DNA from 3 places in the Mesorhizobium sp. M0491 genome. Region 3 is predicted to be linked to each of the others. Evidence: predicted binding sites of a transcription regulator. Region 3 holds the regulator's gene; each other region holds the start of a gene.
The links. The regulator LexA, encoded in region 3, represses DNA repair genes until DNA is damaged. The targets are predictions, from matches to a motif close to TGTTCNNNNTGTGTTCNG.
Positions count from the first base shown of each region.

Region 1 (6,925 bases), on a different contig from region 3:
CTGCGATAACGTAAGCGGTCATGATAGTCTCCTGATTGCGGCGCACAGGGTATCCCGTGCAACCGGCCAAGGGCTCGCATGGCAAGGCGCTCGCCAACCAGTCCGCGATCTGTACTGGGGTAGTACAGTTTCCGTACTGGCCGCCTCAATCATGAAGGCCTAATGTTCGACCCAAGTTGGAGGAGAGGCACAATCATGACCCAGCACGGATACAAACAGTTCTGCCCGCTATCGATGGCCGCGGAGGTGCTGTGCACCCGCTGGACGATGGTGCTGATGCGCGAATTGGTGGCGGGTTCGACCCGCTTCAACGACCTGCGCCGCGGTGTCCCCAAAATGTCGCCAACCCTTCTGTCGCAACGGCTGAAGGAGCTTGAGATCGCCGGGATCGTCGAGCGCGGGGAGGTCCGGCGCGAGAAGGGGATCTTCGATTATCGGCTGACGGAGGCCGGCCGCGATTTGCGCCCGGTCGTCGAGGCGATGGGCTTCTGGGGGCAGAAATGGGTCGAGTCCCGGCTGTCGCTCAAGAACCTCGATCCGTCATTGCTGATGTGGGACATGCGGCGCAATTTGAACCCCTCGCCGCTGCCCGAGGGACGCACGGTGATACAATTTCTGTATCAGGACCTGCCGGCGTCCAAACGGTCATGGTGGCTGATCGTCGAGAAGCACGGCGAGGTCGATCTGTGCTGGTACGATCCGGGTTTCGACGTCGACCTCTACGTCTCGACCGACCTGCACACGATGACGGCGATCTGGATGGGATTGCTGACCGTCGAGAAGGCCGGTGCGAAGGTTGCCCTGACCGGCGACCAGGCCATCGGCAGGAAGATGCAGACCTGGCTCGGGCTCAGCCCGTTTGCGATCGAGCCCAAGCGCGCGGCGTAGGAGAACCGGCGGGAGGTTGTCAGGAAACGGGTGGCGGGGCCTTCTTCCAGCGGCTTCAATGCCGGCCATGTTCATCACCCTGGCGAAAAATCTGAAATCCGCGCCGCCGCAAATCGCCGACGATCCGCGCTGGGCGCGTATCGTTGCGCGCGACAAGTCGGCCGACGGCGCATTCTGGTATTCGGTGGCGACGACCGGCGTCTATTGCCGGCCTTCCTGCCCGTCGCGGCGCGCCAATCCGAAAAATGTGCAACTGCACGGCACGCTCGATCAGGCCAGGACAACCGGCTTTCGCCCGTGCCGGCGCTGCAACCCGGATGGCCCATCGCTCGAGGCCGGTAATGCCGCGATGGTCGCCGATGCCTGCCGCAGGATCGAGCAGAGCGAGGAAGAACCGTCGCTCGCTGAGCTGGCTGATGCCGCCGGCCGTAGCGCCGGTTATTTCCATCGTACCTTCAAGGCGGCCACCGGGCTGACACCGAAGGACTATGCCGCCGCGCACCGCGCCGCCCGGGTCCGCCAGGGCCTGGAAGACGGCGCCAGCGTGACGACGGCGATCTACGATGCCGGTTTCAATTCAAGCGGACGTTTTTACGAGAAATCCACCGGCATGCTCGGCATGACGCCAACGCGCTATCGCGCCGGCGGCGCTGATGAAGAGATCCGCTTCGCCGTCGGCGAGACTTCGCTCGGCGCCATCCTGGTCGCGTCCAGTCAAAAGGGCGTCGCCTCGATCCTGCTCGGCGACGATCCCGACGCGCTGGTGCGCGACCTGCAGGACCGTTTCCCCAGGGCACGGCTGATCGGCGGCGACAGCGACTACGAGGCGCTGGTCGCCCGCGTCGTCGGTTTCGTCGAGGTTCCGGCGCTCGGTCTCGATTTGCCGCTCGACGTGCGCGGCACCGCCTTCCAGCAGCGTGTCTGGCAGGCTTTACAAGACATCCCCGTCGGCCGCACGGTTTCCTATGCCGAGATCGCGCAGCGCATCGGTGCGCCGAAGGCAACCCGCGCCATCGCCGCCGCCTGCGCCGCCAACAATCATGCCGTCGCCATTCCCTGCCACCGCGTGATCCGCAGGGATGGCGCCCTGTCCGGCTACGCCTGGGGCGTTGAGCGCAAGCGCGCACTGCTGGAGCGTGAGGCGGCGTCCGACAATGCCAACCGGTCAATTCGGGCCTGACCAGGACCGGCAATGCGCGCGATGGCAAGGTCTCCCACCACCGATACGACCAGCCGGACCCAAGCTGCCGGCAGCCGGCGCGCCGAAGGCTCTAAGTTACTGGTGATGGCGGCCATTGGCGAGATGGTCGATCACGGCAGAGCCGAATGGAGCCGCACCGCGGCCGGCGAGATCGAGCTGCGGTTGTTGACGGGTGAGGTGTTTTTGCTCGGCGAGGTCGCTGTTACTCGTGTCGCGTAGAACGGTTCACCTACCTTCGAAATTCGAATTTGAAAGCAAGCACCGGAGTGAGCGCGAGAAGCCGTCCCTGTAGGGTTCACGCACAGACAAAGGAGTAAACGCAATGAACCTCATGCAAACCCAAATGGCGCCGCCGGCGAGCGTCCCCAATGCCTTCGACACCATAAGCTATGCCATCGGTGAATCCGCAATCGGCGACGTCCTGGCAGCGCGCAGCCAGATCGGCGTCTGCGCCATCCTGATCGGCTCGGACGCCGACGCGCTGGAGCGGGACCTTGGCCATTGCTTCCCCGACAAGATACTGGTCGAGGACGAGGCCGCACTGCGCGACGATCTCGCGACAATCGCGCGCTTCATCCAAATGCCCGGCGTCGGCCTCGACCTGCCGCTCGACATGCGCCACGGCACGCCATTCCAGCAACAGGTTTGGGATGTGCTGCGCAGCATCCCGTGCGGCGCCACCATCCGCTACACCGCACTGGCTCGCCGCCTCGGCCAGCCGAATGGCGCCCGCGCCGTGGCGACCGCCTGTGCGGCCAACGCGATCGCGCTGGGCATTCCCTGCCACCGTGTCGTCCGCGCCGACGGCTCACTGGCCGGTTACCGCTGGGGTGTCGAACGCAAACGCGCCCTGCTCGACAAGGAGGCTACGATATGAATGCCCATGCCAAAATTGCCAGATCGGTGATCGAAGCCGCCGAGACACGCGTCGCCGGTTACGACTGGCCGGCCCTTGCCGCCGAACTCGACGGCTTCGGCTGTGCCGTGATCGAAAAGCTGTTGTCGCCCGAGGAGTGCCGGCGGATCGCCGACCTCTATTCGGATGAGAAATATTTCCGCAGCCACATCCATATGGCCAGGCACGGCTTCGGCAAGGGCGAGTACCGCTATTTCCGCTATCCCTTGCCCGACCTCCTGGGTGGCCTGCGCAGCGCGCTCTACCCCAGGCTGGCCGAGGTCGCCAATCGGTGGAACGAGCGCATGGGGCAGGCCATGCGTTATCCCGCGACGCACGCCGCGTTTCTCGATCAGTGCCATGCCGCCGGCCAGTCACGGCCGACGCCGCTGCTGCTGCAATATGTGCCTGGCGACTTCAACTGCCTCCACCAGGATCTCTATGGCGACCTCGCCTTTCCGCTGCAGGTGGCGATCCTGCTCTCCGAACCGGGCCGGGATTTCAGCGGCGGCGAGTTCGCCCTGACCGAGCAGCGCCCGCGCATGCAGAGCCGGGTCGAAGTGGTGTCGCTGCGCCAGGGCGACGCCGTTGTCTTCGCCGTCCACAACCGGCCGGTGCAGGGCACCAAAGGCAATTACCGGGTCAACCTGCGCCATGGCGTCAGCCGGTTGCGCTCAGGCATGCGCCACACGGTCGGGATCATTTTTCACGATGCGAAGTGACCAGGGAGAAGATGGAGGTCCCCCTCACCCCGCCGGCGCATAGCGGCTGACCACCATGCCACAGGCATAGGCCTTCGAGCCGAGTAGCCGCAGGTTCCTAAAACCGCCCTGATCAAAAATCCGGCGGCCCGCACCCAGCACCGCCGGGTTGATGAAAAGCTGGAACTCGTCGACCAGCCCGGCCGCAATCAGCGCCGACGCGAAACCGGCGCCGCCGAACACCGCCATGTCGCCGCCCTCGCCCGCTTTCAGCGCATTGACTTCGCGCGGCAGGTCGCCGCTGACCACACTGGTGCGCTCCCAAGCCGGCTCCGAGGCCGATTGCTTGAGCTTGTTGCTGAGCACCACCTTGCGGGAGTCGACGATGCGCTGCGCAAAGGCGTAGAACGGATCGCGCGGAAACTTCTTCGCCGCATTGCCCCAATGGGTGAGATAGCCCTCCTGCGCCATCTTGCGGCTGAGCAGGATGGTATCGACGCCTGCGAAGACGGCGTTAAAGTCCTGCTTCAGCGCACCGTCCCAGGCGCTCTCGTCACCCCACTCCCAGAGCTGCCAGGAATGGTCCTCATTGGCGCCGACAAAGCCGTCGACCGACATCTGCATCTGCAGGACCAGCTTTTTCACCGTCATTCTCCTCAGGGCCATCGCAAAACAGTTTACATTTGGAACCGTTGACGCAAGGCCAAAACGATGTCAATAGTAAAGTGATTTAAAAATGGAACCATAGATGTCGACGCGCGAAAAGTCCGGCTGCCCGATCAACCTGTCACTCGAACTGATCGGCGACCGCTGGACGCTGCTCATCGTCCGCGACATGGTCTTCGCCGGGAAAAAGCACTTTCGCGAATTCCTGCAATCCGACGAAGGCATCTCCTCGCGCACGCTGGCCGAGCGACTGCAAACGCTTCAGGAGGAGGGCATCCTCACCCGAAGCGACGACCCGACGCATGGCTTGAGAACCGTCTACCGGCTGACCGAAGCAGGCATCGACCTCTTGCCGGTGCTGGCGACGCTCGGCGCCTGGGGCAGCAAGCACCGCAAGGCCGACGATAAGCTGGCCAGGATTGCCGACGAACTGGCGGCAGGCGGCGAAGCGGCGCTGGAAAGGATGAAAGCGGCGCTGCGAGCGGAGCATATTGTCTAGGCGGTTGCGTTCAGGCGGAACCGGCATGGCTGTTGCCGCACAAATCGCCCTTCCCTTGACAATGATCCATCTTTGTTCTTTATTTGTTCCAATCTATCAGCAACTGCGGATGTGCGGTCGGGATGGAAACGACAGCCACCATCCTGCATGCCGATCTCGACGCTTTCTACGCCTCGGTCGAGCAGTTGCTCGATCCGTCGCTGCGCGGCAAGCCGATCGCGGTGGGCGGCGGTGTCGTGCTCGCCGCTTCCTACGAGGCCCGCGCCTTCGGCGTGCGCGGCGGCATGCCCGGGCGCAAGGCGCGCGAACTCTGCCCGCATCTGATCTTCGTCGGTGGCAATTTCAGCCATTACCAGCGGCTAGGCGACGCGGCGATCAAGGTGCTCGACGATTTTACGCCATTGGTCGAGCGCATCTCCATCGACGAGGCCTTTGCCGACGTTGCCGGCTGCACGCATCTGTTCGGCTCCCCACAGGAGATCGCCACGACGATCCGCAGCCGGGTACGCGCCGAACTCGGCCTGCCGATCTCGATCGGCGTCGCCCGCACCAAGCATCTGGCCAAGATCGCCTCGCAGGTGGCAAAACCCGATGGGCTGGTGGTCGTCGAACCCGGCAGCGAGCTCGCTTTCCTGCACGACCTGCCGGTCGGGCTGATGTGGGGCGTCGGCTCGGCGACCAAAGCGCGGCTGGCGGAAATCGGCGTCGAGACCATCGGCCAGCTGGCCAGGACGCGCAGCGGCGCGCTGACGCGGCTGCTCGGCCCCGCCGCCGGCGAAAAGCTCGCCGCGCTGTCATGGAACCGCGACCCGCGAAAACTGGAGACGAAGCGCCGGGCGCATTCGGCCGGCGCGCAATCGGCGCTTGGCCGCAAGCCCGCCGTAGCTGACGTCATCGTGCCAACCCTGCTGCATCTGGCCGACCGCGTCGCCAGCCGGCTGCGCGCCAAGGCGCGGCCCGGCCGCACGGTGACGGTGCGCGTGCGCTTTGCCGATCTCAGCGCCGTCACCCGCTCGATCACGCTTGACCAGCCGATCTCGGCGACCGCGATGCTGGCCGAGATCGCCGGCGATCTGGTGCGCGGCGTGCTTGCCGACAACCCCCACGAGAGAACGATCTCGCTGCTGGCGATCTCGGTCTCGCATCTCGAGGAAAGCTTCGAATTACAGCTCGAACTGCCGCTCGATCTCGCCGACGAGAAGCAGAGGCCCGGCACCCGAAAAGGCCTGGCACGCTTTGACGCCGACCGCGCCATCGACAATATCCGCGAACGCTTCGGCAAACAGGCGGTCGGCTATGGCACGGTGGCGCTGGAGGCGGCGCGCTCGGTGCCGGATGAATTCAGGGAACTGGCGGAGAAGGAGCTGTGAAGCCAAGGCAAAGGCTATGGGCCGGTACGCGAGTAACGATGGACCCGAACGCCAGTGGAGCTTGCCCCGTGCGTCGGCTTGCCCCGTGCCAGGGCTCGCAGGCTATGCCGTCATGGTCGGCATCGTGAGTCGGCCAATAGCCAGGTTCGCCCCTGCGGGCGGCCGTGCAGTTCGGGAACGCGGCAAGGTGCCTCAGCACCGAGAGAGGCGTATCAAACCGAATGCCGACGAAGCCATAGACGATATAGCCCGACAACAGAATGAACGGCGCGAACAAAGCCACCCATCTCAGCCTGCCAAGGCGGCGGTGATAGCGTGAAGGCCATCGCAAGAATGGCAGGAGCATCCCCGCCAACTCCCCCGTTGAAGTGCCCGAACCAGACTAGCGTCACCCAGGTAGGGTGGCAACAACGCCTATCTCCGAACGGTTCTCGCGTTCAGAGCGCGGCTATTTGAGTCGGATATCGACACTTTCAGTTCTACGCTTCGCCATCCCAATACCGCCTAACCCCGGCCATATCGAAAATGCCGTCGCGCCGGCGCAAGGCGTCGACCGCCATCTTGTTGGAATCGGGATAGACGCAGACCTCGTTGGGGTTTTTCTCGCCGATCATCAGATAGCGGCACGGTCCCGTACCGCTGTTGAGGAAGGAATGTCCAACCGCCAGGCCGGCCGGAAAGCAGACATAGTCGCCGGCTTTCATC
Region 1 covers NZ_JAMYRE010000011.1:163,306-170,230, forward strand. Annotated here, with positions in the region: gene NKI69_RS16490 (DUF1330 domain-containing protein) at 1-22, opposite strand, end outside; gene NKI69_RS16495 (winged helix-turn-helix transcriptional regulator) at 196-888, shown strand; gene ada (bifunctional DNA-binding transcriptional regulator/O6-methylguanine-DNA methyltransferase Ada) at 956-2,068, shown strand; gene NKI69_RS16505 (hypothetical protein) at 2,081-2,308, shown strand; gene NKI69_RS16510 (methylated-DNA--[protein]-cysteine S-methyltransferase) at 2,412-2,966, shown strand; gene NKI69_RS16515 (2OG-Fe(II) oxygenase) at 2,963-3,706, shown strand; gene NKI69_RS16520 (dihydrofolate reductase family protein) at 3,731-4,330, opposite strand; gene NKI69_RS16525 (winged helix-turn-helix transcriptional regulator) at 4,434-4,850, shown strand; gene dinB (DNA polymerase IV) at 4,973-6,220, shown strand; gene NKI69_RS16535 (excalibur calcium-binding domain-containing protein) at 6,192-6,566, opposite strand; gene NKI69_RS16540 (cupin domain-containing protein) at 6,700-6,925, opposite strand, start outside.
Region 1: dinB (DNA polymerase IV) is a predicted target of LexA. The motif match lies at 4,924-4,941, and genes of this name have one in related genera.

Region 2 (6,925 bases), on a different contig from region 3:
GGACATCGTGTCGAGCTTGCGCTGCATGGCCGCGATCTGGTCCTTCAGTTCCTGAAGATCGTCGGGCTTGTCAGGTGTTTCCTTCCTGGCCGGCTCGGGCGACGGCGCAGCGGCCGGCGCGGTGCCGGCGGGCGGGAACGGCGTGAACAGCCGCATCGCATTCTGGAACATTTCCATGTTGCGGCGTGTCTGTTCCTCCAGCGCCTTGATCGGCGTGGTGATCTTCATCATGTCGAGCGGCGACTTGCCGATCGCCCCCTTCATCTGCTCGCGAAAGCGCTCCTGCTCCTTGGAAAAGGCGAGCATCGACTGTTCGAGGAAGCTCGGCACGATCATCTGCATCTGGTCGCCGTAATAAGCGATGAGCTGGCGCAGGAACGGGATCGGCAGCATGTTTTGCCCGTCCTTGTTCTCCAGTTCGAAGATGATCTGGGTCAGCACCGGATGCGTGATGTCGTCGCCGGTCTTGGCGTCCTGGACGGTGAACTCCTCGCCCTTCTTGACCATCTCGGCGAGGTCCTCGAGCGTCACATAGGTGCTGGTGCCGGTGTTGTAGAGGCGGCGATTGGCGTATTTCTTGATGATGATCGGATCGTCTTTAGCGGCCATCTACATCCTCCCGGGGACACCGGCGCGCCTCTGAGCAAGCCGCCGATAACGATTGTGCCTTTTTTTTGAGGATATGCGCAAAAGCTTCACAATTCCAAGCAGTTTGTGCAGTGCGGGATCACTAAATGCTGCATAGCAGGCAAAATATGCTGCGCAGCAATGGACGAATGGCCGCCATGGCAAGGCACGACCTGCTTGCGGCGCATGGGCGCCCTGCCTATTTCCGGTTTGACTTGGGGTTGGGAAAGGGCAAGAAAAGTCCCTAACGACAGAACGACACCCTTGAAGTCTGGAGAAGAAAATGTCCGCTTCCATCGTCATTGCCAGCGCGGCGCGCACGCCGGTCGGCTCCTTCAACGGCGCCTTTGCCGCCACCCCGGCGCATGAGCTCGGTGCCGTTGTCATCAGGGAATTGCTGTCACGTGCCGGTGTCGAACCAGGCGAGGTCGACGAGGTCATCCTCGGCCAGGTGCTGACCGCCGCGCAAGGCCAGAACCCGGCCCGCCAGGCATCGATCAATGCTGGCTTGCCCAAGGAAACCACAGCCTGGGGCCTCAATCAGGTTTGCGGCTCGGGCCTGCGTGCCATTGCGCTCGGCATGCAGCAGATCGCCACCGGCGATGCCAAGGTCATCGTCGCCGGCGGCCAGGAATCGATGTCGCTTTCGACCCATGCCCAGCACCTGCGCGCCGGCGTCAAGATGGGCGATTTCAAGTTGATCGACACCATGATCAAGGACGGGCTGTGGGATGCCTTCAACGGTTATCACATGGGCAACACCGCCGAAAACGTGGCACGTCAGTTCCAGATCACCCGCGAAGACCAGGATCAGTTTGCGCTGGCTTCGCAGAACAAGGCCGAGGCCGCGCAAAAGGCCGGCAAGTTCAAGGACGAGATCGTCGCCGTCACACTCAAGGGCAAGAAGGGCGACACCATTGTCGACCAGGACGAATACATCCGCCATGGCGCCACGCTCGACGCCATGACCAAGCTGAAGCCGGCCTTTGACAAGGACGGCACGGTGACCGCCGCCAACGCCTCCGGCATCAATGACGGTGCCGCCGGCGCGCTGCTGATGAGCGAGGCGGAAGCGGTGAGGCGCGGCATCACCCCGCTGGCACGCATCGTGTCCTGGGCAACCGCCGGCGTCGATCCGCAGATCATGGGCACCGGCCCGATCCCAGCATCGCGCAAGGCCTTGGAAAAGGCCGGCTGGTCGGTCGGCGATCTCGACCTGGTCGAGGCCAACGAGGCCTTTGCCGCGCAGGCTTGCGCCGTCAACAAGGACATGGGCTGGGACCCCTCGATCGTCAACGTCAATGGCGGCGCCATCGCCATCGGCCACCCGATCGGTGCTTCCGGCGCCCGTGTCTTCAACACGCTGGTCTTCGAGATGCGCCGGCGCGGCGCCAAGAAGGGTCTCGCTACCCTGTGCATCGGCGGCGGCATGGGCGTCGCCATGTGTATCGAAGCACTCTGAAGAACTCACTAACCGGGCGGCGCGAGCCGCCCGTTCTGTATCCAGTGCCTGCCAAGCCCGACAACAGGGCGGTATCAAAAAAAGGGGAAATGCATGACCAAGGTAGCAATCGTCACAGGCGGATCGCGCGGCATCGGGGCGGCGATCTCGATCGCATTGAAGACCGTCGGCTATTCGGTTGCCGCGAACTACGCCGGCAATGACGCCGCAGCGGCGAAATTCAAGGCCGAGACCGGCATTCCGGTCTACAAATGGTCGGTCGCCGACTATGATTCCTGCGCGGCCGGCATCAAGCAGGTCGAGGCCGATCTCGGCCCGGTCTCGGTGCTGGTCAACAATGCCGGCATCACCCGCGACGCCATGTTCCACAAGATCACGCGCGAGCAGTGGAAAGAGGTCATCGACACCAACCTGTCCGGCGTCTTCAACATGACGCATCCGCTGTGGAGCGGCATGCGCGACCGCAAGTTCGGCCGCGTCATCACCATCTCGTCGATCAACGGCCAGAAAGGCCAGGCCGGCCAGGTCAACTATTCCGCCGCGAAGGCTGGCGACATCGGTTTCAGCAAAGCCCTCGCTCAAGAGGGAGCTCGCGCGGGCATCACCGTCAACGTCATCTGCCCTGGCTACATCGCCACCGAGATGGTCAAGGCGATCGACGAGAGGGTGCTCAACGACCGCATCATCCCGCAAATCCCCGTCGGCCGCCTCGGCGAACCGGAAGAGATCGCGCGCTGCGTCGTCTTCCTCGCATCCGAAGATGCCGGCTTCATCACCGGCTCGACCATCACGGCCAACGGTGGCCAATACTTCGCCTGACGACGTGGCGATGTAGGAGATCGACGGGCCGGCACACCGGCCCGTTTCCGGCACGGTCCCTTTGACGTGCTCGCGACCGTAGCTGACCCAATTCGGCACGCGAAGGTTAACAGCCGGCAGCAGCCCTGTGCAAAAGCTCCCTGGCAACCTGTGGATTCTCGGTGGATAAACTGTTCACAACACAAGATATTAGGGTGAACAAATCGGGAAAATTACGCCATCGCCGATTCGTTCCGGCTATGAGCTGAACGTTAACGACGACAGCCGGAATCGCCTGCCCAACTGCTTAACGCAGGTTAAGAAAGATCAACAATTTCATAATGTTGGTCGAGGCGCGCCAAGCCACCGTGATTGTTTCCAGGCAAAGGTTAACGGCAACGCCCTCTTAGCATCAAACGGGCCAGTTCAGCGATTCAGCATGTGGTGCGACTCGCGGTCGCGAAATCCACATGTAGCCGTGAACAAAAGCTGAATCTGCAGGAGTCACTGATTCGTCGCCGATTCGTTCCAGACTCGTTCTATCCGTTAATCCGCAGCCGATTGAAAGCTTGACAAAACCACCTTCTCGCCGCCGACGGAACATTCCGCTTTCGCTTCGCGCCCGAAATCCCTATGTGTCGCCTGTCATACGCGCCATTTGAGGCACGCTCCCGACAACCAGAGGCCAGAAGCCTTATCTCCAGGTCCCGGAAGCCTTATTCTAGGTTGATGAACATCCAGCCCAAACACACAGAGCCGCTGATCCTGTCGGGCCGCGACGTGACCGCTGTGCTCGGGCCGACCAACACCGGCAAGACCCATCTCGCCATCGAGCGCATGGTGGCGCATGAGAGTGGGATCATCGGCCTGCCGCTCAGGCTTCTGGCGCGCGAGGTCTACGCCCGCGTCTGCGAAAAGGTTGGCGCCCACAAGGTCGCGCTGATTACCGGCGAGGAAAAGATCCAGCCACCGGGCGCCAGATATTCGGTCTGCACTGTCGAGGCCATGCCGCGCGAGACCGACGCCGCCTTCGTCGCCATCGACGAAGTGCAGCTCGCCGGCGACCTCGAGCGTGGCCACATCTTCACCGACCGCATCCTGCATCTGCGCGGCCGCCAGGAAACGCTGCTGCTCGGTGCAGCCACCATGCATGGCATTCTGCAGCGCCTGCTGAGGGGTGTCTCGGTGGTGACGCGGCCGAGGCTGTCGCATCTTGCCTATGCCGGCTCCAAGAAGCTGACCCGCCTGCCGCGGCGCACGGCGATCGTCGCCTTTTCCGCCGACGAGGTCTACGCCATCGCCGAGCTGATCCGCCGCCAGCAGGGCGGTGCCGCCGTCGTGCTCGGCGCGCTCTCGCCGCGCACCCGCAACGCCCAGGTGGCGCTGTTCCAGTCCGGCGATGTCGACTACCTCATCGCCACCGATGCCATCGGCATGGGTCTCAACCTCGATCTCGACCACGTCGCCTTCGCCCAGAACCGCAAGTTCGACGGCTTCCAGTATCGCAACCTGACCGCGGCCGAGCTCGGCCAGATCGCCGGCCGCGCCGGCCGGCATCTGCGCGACGGCACCTTCGGCGTCACTGGCCAGGTCGACCCGCTGGACGAAGAGCTGATCAAGAAGATCGAAGGCCATGATTTCGATCCGGTGAAGGTGCTGCAGTGGCGCACCGCGCATTTCGACTTCGCCAGCCTCGACGCGCTGAAGCGCTCGATCGAGACCAACGCCCCCGTCGAGGGACTGACGCGGGCATTGCCTGCCGTCGATGCACAGGCGCTCGAGCATCTGTCGCGCGACGAGGACATTCGCGCACTCACCACCAATGCCAAGCGCGTGGCGCTGCTGTGGGAAGCCTGCGCGCTGCCCGACTACCGCAGGATCGCGCCGGCGCAGCATGCCGACCTCATCGCTTCCATTTACACGGACCTGGCACGCCACGGCCATGTCGACGAGAATTACATGGCCGAGCAGGTGCGCCGCGCCGATACCACCGAGGGCGATATCGACACGCTGTCGCATCGCATTGCCCAGATCCGCACCTGGACATTCGTGTCGAACCGGCCCGGCTGGCTGGCCGATCAGGCACACTGGCAGGAAAAGACGCGCGAAATCGAAGACAGATTGTCGGATGCGCTGCATGAGCGGTTGACGAAACGCTTCGTAGACCGCAGGACTTCCGTCCTCATGCGGCGCCTTAGAGAAAATACCATGCCTGAAGCCGAAATTAGTCCTACCGGAACCGTCCTTGTCGAAGGCCATCATGTCGGCGAGCTGCAAGGGTTCCGCTTCACCGCGGACCAGACCGCCGGCGGTGAAGACGCCAAGGCGGTGCGCACCGCCGCCCAGAAGGCGCTGGCCGCCGAGTTCGAGGCTCGCGCCGAACGCTTTGGCGCCTCGGCCAATGGCGACATTGCGCTTGGCTCGGACGGCACGCTGCGCTGGATCGGCGCGCCGATCGGCACGCTGGTATCAGGCGAAGACGCGCTGAAGCCGCGGCTGGTGCTGCTGGCCGACGAACAGCTGACCGGCCCGGCGCGCGACAAGGTCGCCGCGCGTGCAGAGCGATTCGTCAATTTCCAGATCGAGTCGCTGCTGAAGCCGCTGGTCGATCTCAGGAACGCCGACCAGATTTCCGGCATCGGCCGCGGCATCGCCTTCCAGCTGGTCGAGAATTTCGGCCTCATCAACCGCCGCGACATCGCCGAGGAGATGAAGTCGCTCGACCAGGAAGGCCGCGCCGCCCTTCGCCGGCTTGGCGTGCGCTTCGGCGCCTACCATGTCTTCGTGCCGGCGCTGATCAAGCCGGCGCCTGCCGGGCTGGTGACATTGCTGTGGGCGCTGAAGAACGACGGCAAGGACAAGCCGGGCTTTGGCGACGTGGTCCATGCGCTCGCCTCGGGTCGCACCTCGGTGGTGATCGACCCTGCTTTCGACAAGACGTTCTACAAGCTTGCCGGCTACCGCAATCTCGGCCGTCGCGCCGTGCGCATCGACATACTGGAACGGCTGGCGGATCTGATCCGTCCGGCGACCAACTGGAAGCCCGGCCTCGGCCAGCGCCCGGACGGCGCCTATGACGGCCAGTCCTTCATGGTGACGCCGCCGATGATGTCGATCCTCGGCGCCACCGCCGACGACATGGAAGAAATCCTCAAGGGTCTCGGCTATCGTGCCGAGCCGAAGCCGGCCGTCGAGGTCAAGGCGCGGCTCGAAGCACAGGACAATGCCGCGCGCGAAGCGGCGGTGGCGAAGCTTGCGACGGAAGAAGCTGCACGAGCCGAGCAGGCCAAAGCGGCGGAAGCCGCGGCAACGGATGCCGCAGCAGAGGCAGCGGTCGAAGGATCGGAGCCGGCATCGGACGCAGTGGCCGTTTCGGAAACCGCGGCCGAAATTCCCGCCGAAATCACCTCCGACGCCGCGGCTGAACCTGCTGCGCCTGCCGTGGAAGAACAGGCGGACGCTCCTGTCGAAACCGTGCAAGACGAAGCGCCTGTAGCCGAGGCTGCGCCCGACGTCGCCGAACCGGCGCCGATTGAACCGCAGGCAGAGACTGAGACTGCCGAGATCGAAGTTGCAGCGGCAGAAGAAGCCGCAACGGCCGAGTTGGTGTCAAATGCCGCGCCGGCAACGGACGCCGCGCCGGACGAACCTGTGGCGGTGACTGAAGCAGCCGCCGGCGAACCCGCTCCGGAGGCCGAAGCGCCAAAACCCATCCTGTTGTGGCGGCAGGGCCGCTTCGAACAGCGGCCGCGCAACCGCGACGACAGCCGCAGGAACAATCGCCCACGCAACGGACAAGCGCGCGGCCGAAGCGATGCACCCGTGGATACCGCCGGCGCACCGGCCGTAGCTGCACCCGGAGAACGTCCGGCCCATGAAGGACGGCGCGATGGTGCCGGCAAGCCGCGCTTCGACCGCTCGAAATTCAAACCCAAGCCGCAGGCCGAAGGCGAACAGCGGCGTGACGGCAGGGCGCAGGGCGAGCGTCCCGACCGCCGCGAGGGTCGTCCCGACTGGAAGGGTGGCAGGCCGGATGCC
Region 2 covers NZ_JAMYRE010000015.1:171,374-178,298, forward strand. Annotated here, with positions in the region: gene phaR (polyhydroxyalkanoate synthesis repressor PhaR) at 1-609, opposite strand, end outside; gene NKI69_RS20885 (acetyl-CoA C-acetyltransferase) at 911-2,089, shown strand; gene phbB (acetoacetyl-CoA reductase) at 2,183-2,908, shown strand; gene NKI69_RS20895 (helicase-related protein) at 3,617-6,925, shown strand, end outside.
Region 2: NKI69_RS20895 (helicase-related protein) is a predicted target of LexA. The motif match lies at 3,412-3,429, and genes of this name have one in related genera.

Region 3 (6,925 bases):
GCCGCTTCATTGGCGCCGCCATGCGCCGGTCCCCACAGGCAGGCTATACCGGCGGCGATGCACGCAAACGGGTTGGCGCCCGACGAGCCGGCGAGACGAACGGTCGAGGTCGAGGCGTTCTGCTCGTGGTCGGCGTGCAAAATGAAGATGCGCTCCATGGCGCGCGCCAGCACCGGGTTGATCTTGTATTCCTCGCACGGCACGGCAAAGCACATGTGCAGGAAGTTGGCGGCGAAGTTGAGCTCGTTCTTCGGGTAAATGAACGGCTGGCCGATGTGGTATTTGTAGGCCATCGCCGCGATCGTCGGCATCTTGGCGATCAGCCGCATGGAGGCAACCATGCGCTGGTAGGGGTCGGAGATGTCGGTGGAGTCGTGGTAGAAGGCCGACAGCGCGCCGACCACGCCGCACATCACCGCCATCGGATGCGCGTCGCGGCGGAAGCCGGTGAAAAAGCGCGACATCTGCTCATGCACCATGGTGTGGCGCGTCACGCGGTAATCGAAATCGTCCTTCTGCGCCTTGGTCGGCAATTCACCGTAGAGCAGGAGATAGCAGACCTCGAGGAAGTCGCCATGTTCGGCCAACTGGTCGATCGGATAGCCGCGGTGCAGGAGGACGCCGGCGTCGCCGTCGATGAAGGTGATTTCGGACTCGCAGCTTGCCGTCGAGGTGAAGCCGGGATCGTAGGTGAAAGCGCCGGTGGTGGAGTAGAGCGAGGCGATGTCGATGACATCAGGCCCGACCGAACCACTTCGCACCTTGAATTCATGGGTCTTGCCGGCGAATGCAAGCGTTGCCGTGGCCTCCTGGGTCTTGCCGCCCAAATCCATTTTTTTCGCAGCTTCGGTCATTGCAAACTCCTTCTTGTTTCCTCATGCCGGCAAAGGCAAAATTCTGCAGAGCGACACGTCGAAAATCACCGCAATGCGCGTATTCGCCACCGCATTTCAGGAGGTGCGTGCCAGATTGGGCCAAGGCCTAATGTTGCACTGCGAAACCCGCCTTTCAATGCCAATCTTCTTGGGCCAGTTTGCTCCTAATCGATTTGATCTGAGATGCGCGCCAGGCTTTCCTCGCGGCCGAGCACGGCGAGCACATCGAACACGCCCGGCGAGGTGCTTTTGCCGGTCAAAGCGGCGCGCAAAGGCTGGGCCACCGCGCCGAGTTTGTGACTGCCGGCCGCAGCCACCTCACGGATCGCCGCCTCCGCCGAGGCGGCTGTCCAGTCACTCGCAAGCCCGTTCAAAGCTTCGTGAGCACTGCGCAGGATCTTGCGGGCATCGTCGGTGAGCAGAAGGGCCGCCTTGTCGTCGATCGGCAGCGGTCGCGTGGCAAACAGGAAGGCCGCGCCGTCGACGAGCTCGACCAGCGTCTTGGCGCGCTCCTTCAGGCCCGGAAGCGCTGCCAGCAACTGCGCCTTGGTGCTGTCCTTCAGGCGTGCTGCGATCGCCGGGCCACCTTCGAGATAGGGCAGGGTGGCGATGAAGATGTCGAACAGCTCGGCATCGCTCATGCGGCGCATATGCGCGCCGTTGATCGCTTCCAGTTTGGCGAAGTCGAAGCGCGCCGCGCCCTTGTTGACATCGCCGATGTCGAACCACGAGATCATATCCTTGATCGACATGATCTCGTCGTCGCCATGGCTCCAGCCAAGGCGCGCCAGGTAGTTGAGCAGCGCCTCCGGCAGGTAGCCCATGGCGCGATAGGCCTCGACGCCAAGCGCGCCGTGCCGCTTCGACAGCTTGGCGCCATCGGCGCCGTGGATCAGCGGGATATGCGACATGGACGGCACGTCCCAGCCCATGGCGTTGTAGATGACGGTCTGGCGGGCGGCATTGGTCAGATGATCATCGCCGCGAATGATGTGGGTGACGGCCATGTCATGATCGTCGACGACGACGGCATGCATGTAAGTGGGATTGCCGTCCGAACGCAGGATGATGAAGTCGTCGAGATCCTTGTTGGGAAAGCGCACGTCGCCCTGGACACGGTCATGAACGATGGTCTCGCCTTCGGTCGGCGCCTTGATGCGGATGGCGCCCTTGGCGCCTGCGGGCGCCTCTGAGGGGTCGCGGTCGCGCCAGCGGCCGTCATAGCGGGGCGGCAGCCCCTTGGCTCTGGCAGCCTCGCGCATGGCCTCCAGTTCGGCTGGCGTGGCATAGCAATAATAGGCCATGCCCATGCGCACGAGCTCCTCAGCCACCTCGCGGTGGCGCGGCGCACGCTCGAACTGTGACACCGGCTCGCCGTCCCAGCTCAGGCCAAGCCAGGAAAGCCCGTCGAGGATGGCAGCCGTCGCGGCTTCATTGGAGCGTTCACGGTCGGTGTCTTCGATGCGCAGCAGCATCGTGCCGCCAGTGTGCTTTGCATACAGCCAGTTGAACAGCGCCGTGCGCGCGCCGCCTATGTGCAGATAGCCGGTGGGCGAGGGGGCAAAACGGGTGACGACCTTGTCGGACATGGAACTCTCGGAAACCATCTGAAGCGGGGTGCGGTTGCGCGGACTTTCGCGCGCCCGGCGTTCATGTAGCATAGGGTGTCGAGGGCGCAAGGGGCAGACCCGATGGCTGGACGAGGCTGGGGCTCGGATCAGGGCGAGGACGCTGCCATCGGCGTCAGCGAACGGTCCCTCTTTGCGCCTCTGCCATTGCCATCGCCCCTCCTGCCGGATCCCGGCCAAGCGCCGTTACAAGCGGATGTCGCCGCCTCTGTTCCTGTTGCCGAAACCGGCAGGATCGTTCGCGTGCGCCGGCAAATCAGCCTGACATCACTGCCTCGCCTGCGCCACAGCGTGAACACGGCGGCGAGCCTGGAACTCGACCGGGGCGTGGCCTTCCTGCTGGTGCCGGTCTGCCTGGCGATCGGAGCGATCGGCTATTTTTCGCTGGCGGCGGAGCCTGACTTTGCGAGACCTGTCGCGGTTGTCATTCTGACGGGGATCTGTGCGCTGGTCTCGCGTTCATGGTCAAAGACCCATCTGTGCGCCATGGCCGCACTTTTGTGCGCCCTAGGACTGCTTGCTGCCAAGGTCGAGACGTGGCGTGCGGGCACACAAATGTTGGGCTCGGAAATTTCGACGCAAGTCACCGGCCGCGTCGTTTCGCTCGACCGTATGGAGAGCGGTCGTATCCGGTTGACCATCGACGTGATCTCGACCGCCAGGCCGAAACTGCGCTATGCGCCGGAACGTGTGCGGCTTTCGGCACGCAAGATCCCGGCTGACGTGACCGCCGGCTCCCTCATCACCGGATATGCCAAGCTTTTGCCGCCGACCGGGCCGGTGCGGCCGGACAGCTATGATTTCTCCTTCGACAGCTATTTTGCCGGCATCGGCGGCAGCGGATTCTTTCTCGGCAATCCAAAGCTTGTCGTTAGCGACGATGGCGACATGCCGCTGTCGGCCCGAATTTCCTCCAGTGTGGAAAAAGCCCGTGAAGGTATCGCCGACCATATCAGGGCCAGCGTCGGCGGCGCCGAAGGCGAGATCGCCGCGGCGCTCATCGTCGGCGTGCGCGCCGGCATTCCCGATGAGATCAATGAGGCGATGCGACGTACCGGCATCTACCACATCATCTCCATTTCGGGACTGCACATGGCGCTGGTCGCGGGCACCATCATGGGATTGCTGCGCGGCGCCTTCGCCTTGTTTCCCGACTTTTCCGCGCGTCGCCCGGTCAAGAAGTATGCCGCTGCCGCCGCGCTGTTCTCGATCGCGGCCTATCTCATCATCTCTGGAGTCGTCGTTGCCGCCGAGCGCAGCTTCATCATGCTGGCGGTGATGCTGATTGCCGTGCTGTTCGATCGAGCAGCACTCACCATGCGCAATCTGGCGATCTCGGCGATCGCCGTCATCGTGGTGTCGCCGCATGAGGTGGTCGGCCCGAGTTTTCAGATGTCGTTCGCCGCGACCGCGGCTCTGGTCGGCGCCTATGCCGGCTGGGCCGATCACCGCGCGGGAAAAGCAAGGCCGCCGCCGCCAAAGCGATCCATGCCCGGTTTCCTGACGCGAAAGTTCGTGCTGGCGGCAACCGGCCTTGCCATGACCTCGATCATCGCCGGCAGCGCCACGACGCTGTTTGCCATCTGGCATTTTCAGCGTGTGTCGCCGCTCAGCCTGTTTGCCAATCTCGCGGTTATGCCGATCGTCACCGTCGTCATGTTCCTGGCCGTCGCCAGCGCGCTGCTGATGCCTTTCGGATTGGATTGGCCGGCTCTCTACCTGATGGGCAAGGGCCTGACGATGATGATCGCCATATCGGGCTGGATCTCCGAGCGTTCGCCTGTCGATGGAGTCGGGCTGATTTCCCAACACTCGGTCCTGCTGGTGGCAATTGCCCTGGTCATCGCGACGATGGCGACAACTTGGCTGCGGCTCGCTGCTCTGCCACTCGCGCTGGCAGGCTTGCTGACCGTCTCGGATACGCGCACGCCGGATGTGCTGATCTCGGAAGACGCCCGGCTGGTGGCGTTGCCGATCGGTGGCGGCGAGCTTGCCGTCAGCCGGGAACGGCCGAACGAATTCACCGTCGACAACTGGAAACGCGCCCTGACATCAGAAACCATCGTCGTGCCAGAGGTGTTCGACAACAGCGATGGGCAATTCGATGTCGCGGATGCCGTTGATCTGCCGCTGGGATCGCCGTTTTATTGCTCCTCAGGCGTTTGCGTGGCCAGGCACATGTCCGGTGCGATCATTGCCTATGTCGAGGACCGCAAGGACACCTGGAAAGCCTGCGGCTTCGCCGAGCTGATCGTCATCAATGACGCCACCGCGTATGACGCCTGTCACAATCCGCTGGTTCTCGTCATCACCAAGCGGCAACTGGCTCGCAAAGGCAGTGCCGCGGTCTTCTTCGATCGCCAATCGGCGACCACGCCGGCGACGATCAGCTTCGCGGTGGACAGCCCATATCGGCCCTGGCACACGCAACGCAAATACTCTCGTGAGGCAAGGGGGCTGGCACCCTTCAAGAAACCGGAGAAGCCAGCGGCCAACCCACAGCCGCCTCAGTAGCGGCGGATCAGGCCGACGAGCTTGCCTTGCACCTTGACCCTGTCCGGGCCGAAAATACGGGTTTCATAGGCCGGATTGGCGGCTTCGAGAGCAATCGAAGCGCCCTTGCGGCGGAACCGCTTCAGCGTCGCTTCCTCTTCATCGACCAGCGCCACGATGATCTCGCCGGGGCTCGCCGTGTCGGCATTGCGGATGATGACGGTGTCGCCGTCGAAGATACCGGCCTCGATCATCGAGTCTCCCTTGACCTCCAGCGCATAGTGGGCGCCGCCCATGATCATGTCCGGCGGCACCGAGATCGAATGCGTCTGATGCTGGATGGCATCGATCGGCACACCGGCGGCGATACGGCCCATGACCGGGATCGACACGGCGGAGACCGCATCGTCATCATTGCCGGGCGAGGGCATCCGCGAAGGCGCCGGCTTGATCTGCCGGCCAAGGGCGCCACCCTGACCGAGACTGCCCTGGATGACGCTTGGCGAAAACTTCTTTGCCGCGTTGAGACCGGGCGCGATCGAGTCCGGCAATCGCAGCACTTCCAGCGCGCGTGCCCGGTTGGGCAACCGGCGAATAAAGCCGCGCTCCTCAAGTGCGGTGATCAGCCGATGAATCCCGGATTTGGAGGCAAGGTCAAGCGCCTCCTTCATCTCGTCGAAGGATGGCGGAATGCCGCTCTCCTTCAGGCGTTCATGGATGAACATCAGCAGTTCATGTTGCTTGCGCGTCAGCATGGCGGCCCCCAGGTTACCTGAAACCAGAATCGAAAAACAAACCCAGAACAAACCCTATCTGTTCCAGTTGTGTTCTGCAACCGTTTAAAGTTTAATGAATTTGTTAAGGCTGCTGAAATTATTTGGCGCTTGCCAGCGGGTCGCGATCAACAGGCGCTAGGCACGGCGATGCGCCTGCTCACATTGAAATTATTATGGTTAATGACCTGTGGCTCATCCTCGACCCAAGGCTTGGCATTATTAGTCTATCGACCTCCACAAAGGACGATATCAATCTTCGGGACGTTCGTTTGCCGTGAACGAAACGGAGCCAAAACGCCAACGTCTGTTGGCATTTGTGGCTGGAAATTCAGCCCTCCGTCATCTGCCAGGCAGTGAGGGCGGCGGCGGTGGATCGCGGGGATCGTTGCGTCAGGTAACGGCTTCCTTGACCGCGAAACGGCGGTCCTTCCATGCGCCCGTGCGCAGAATATCCTCCAGCACCTCAACCGCCAGCCACACATCCTTGTAGCCGACATAGAGCGGCGTGAAGCCGAAACGGATGGTCGATGGCGCACGAAAATCACCGATGACGCCGCGCTCGATCAGCGCCCGCATGATTTGATAGCCGTGATCGTGAAGGAACGACACCTGGCTGCCGCGCCTGGTCGCGTCGCGGGTGGTCTCCAGCGTGAGACCGTAGGCGCCGCACCTGGCTTCGACGAGCTGGATGAACAGTTCTGTCAACGCGACACTCTTCTTTCGCAATGCCGCCATGTCGACGTCATTCCAGATGGCAAGCGCGCCTTTGAGCGCCCGCATCGACAGGATCGGCTGAGTGCCGCACAAAAAGCGGCGGATGCCGGTGCCGGCAACATAACCCCGTTCGAAGGCAAAGGGCCGCGCATGGCCCCACCAGCCGCTGAGCGGCTGGCTGATATCGCCGTGGTGGCGCTGCGCGGCATAGATGAAGGCCGGTGCGCCCGGACCGCCGTTGAGGTACTTGTAGGTGCAGCCGATGGCGAAATCGGCATTTGCGTGATCGAGCTCGACGGGCAGGGCGCCGGCGGTGTGGCAAAGATCCCAGACGATCAGCGCTCCGGCCGCATGAGCTTTGCGCGTCAGCGCCGCCATGTCGCGCAGTTCACCCGATTTGTAATTGACGTGATTGACCAGCACCACCGCGACGTTTTCG
Region 3 covers NZ_JAMYRE010000008.1:227,553-234,477, reverse strand. Annotated here, with positions in the region: gene gltA (citrate synthase) at 1-854, opposite strand, end outside; gene gltX (glutamate--tRNA ligase) at 1,040-2,464, opposite strand; gene NKI69_RS13015 (ComEC/Rec2 family competence protein) at 2,567-5,017, shown strand; gene lexA (transcriptional repressor LexA) at 5,011-5,751, opposite strand; gene kynU (kynureninase) at 6,163-6,925, opposite strand, start outside.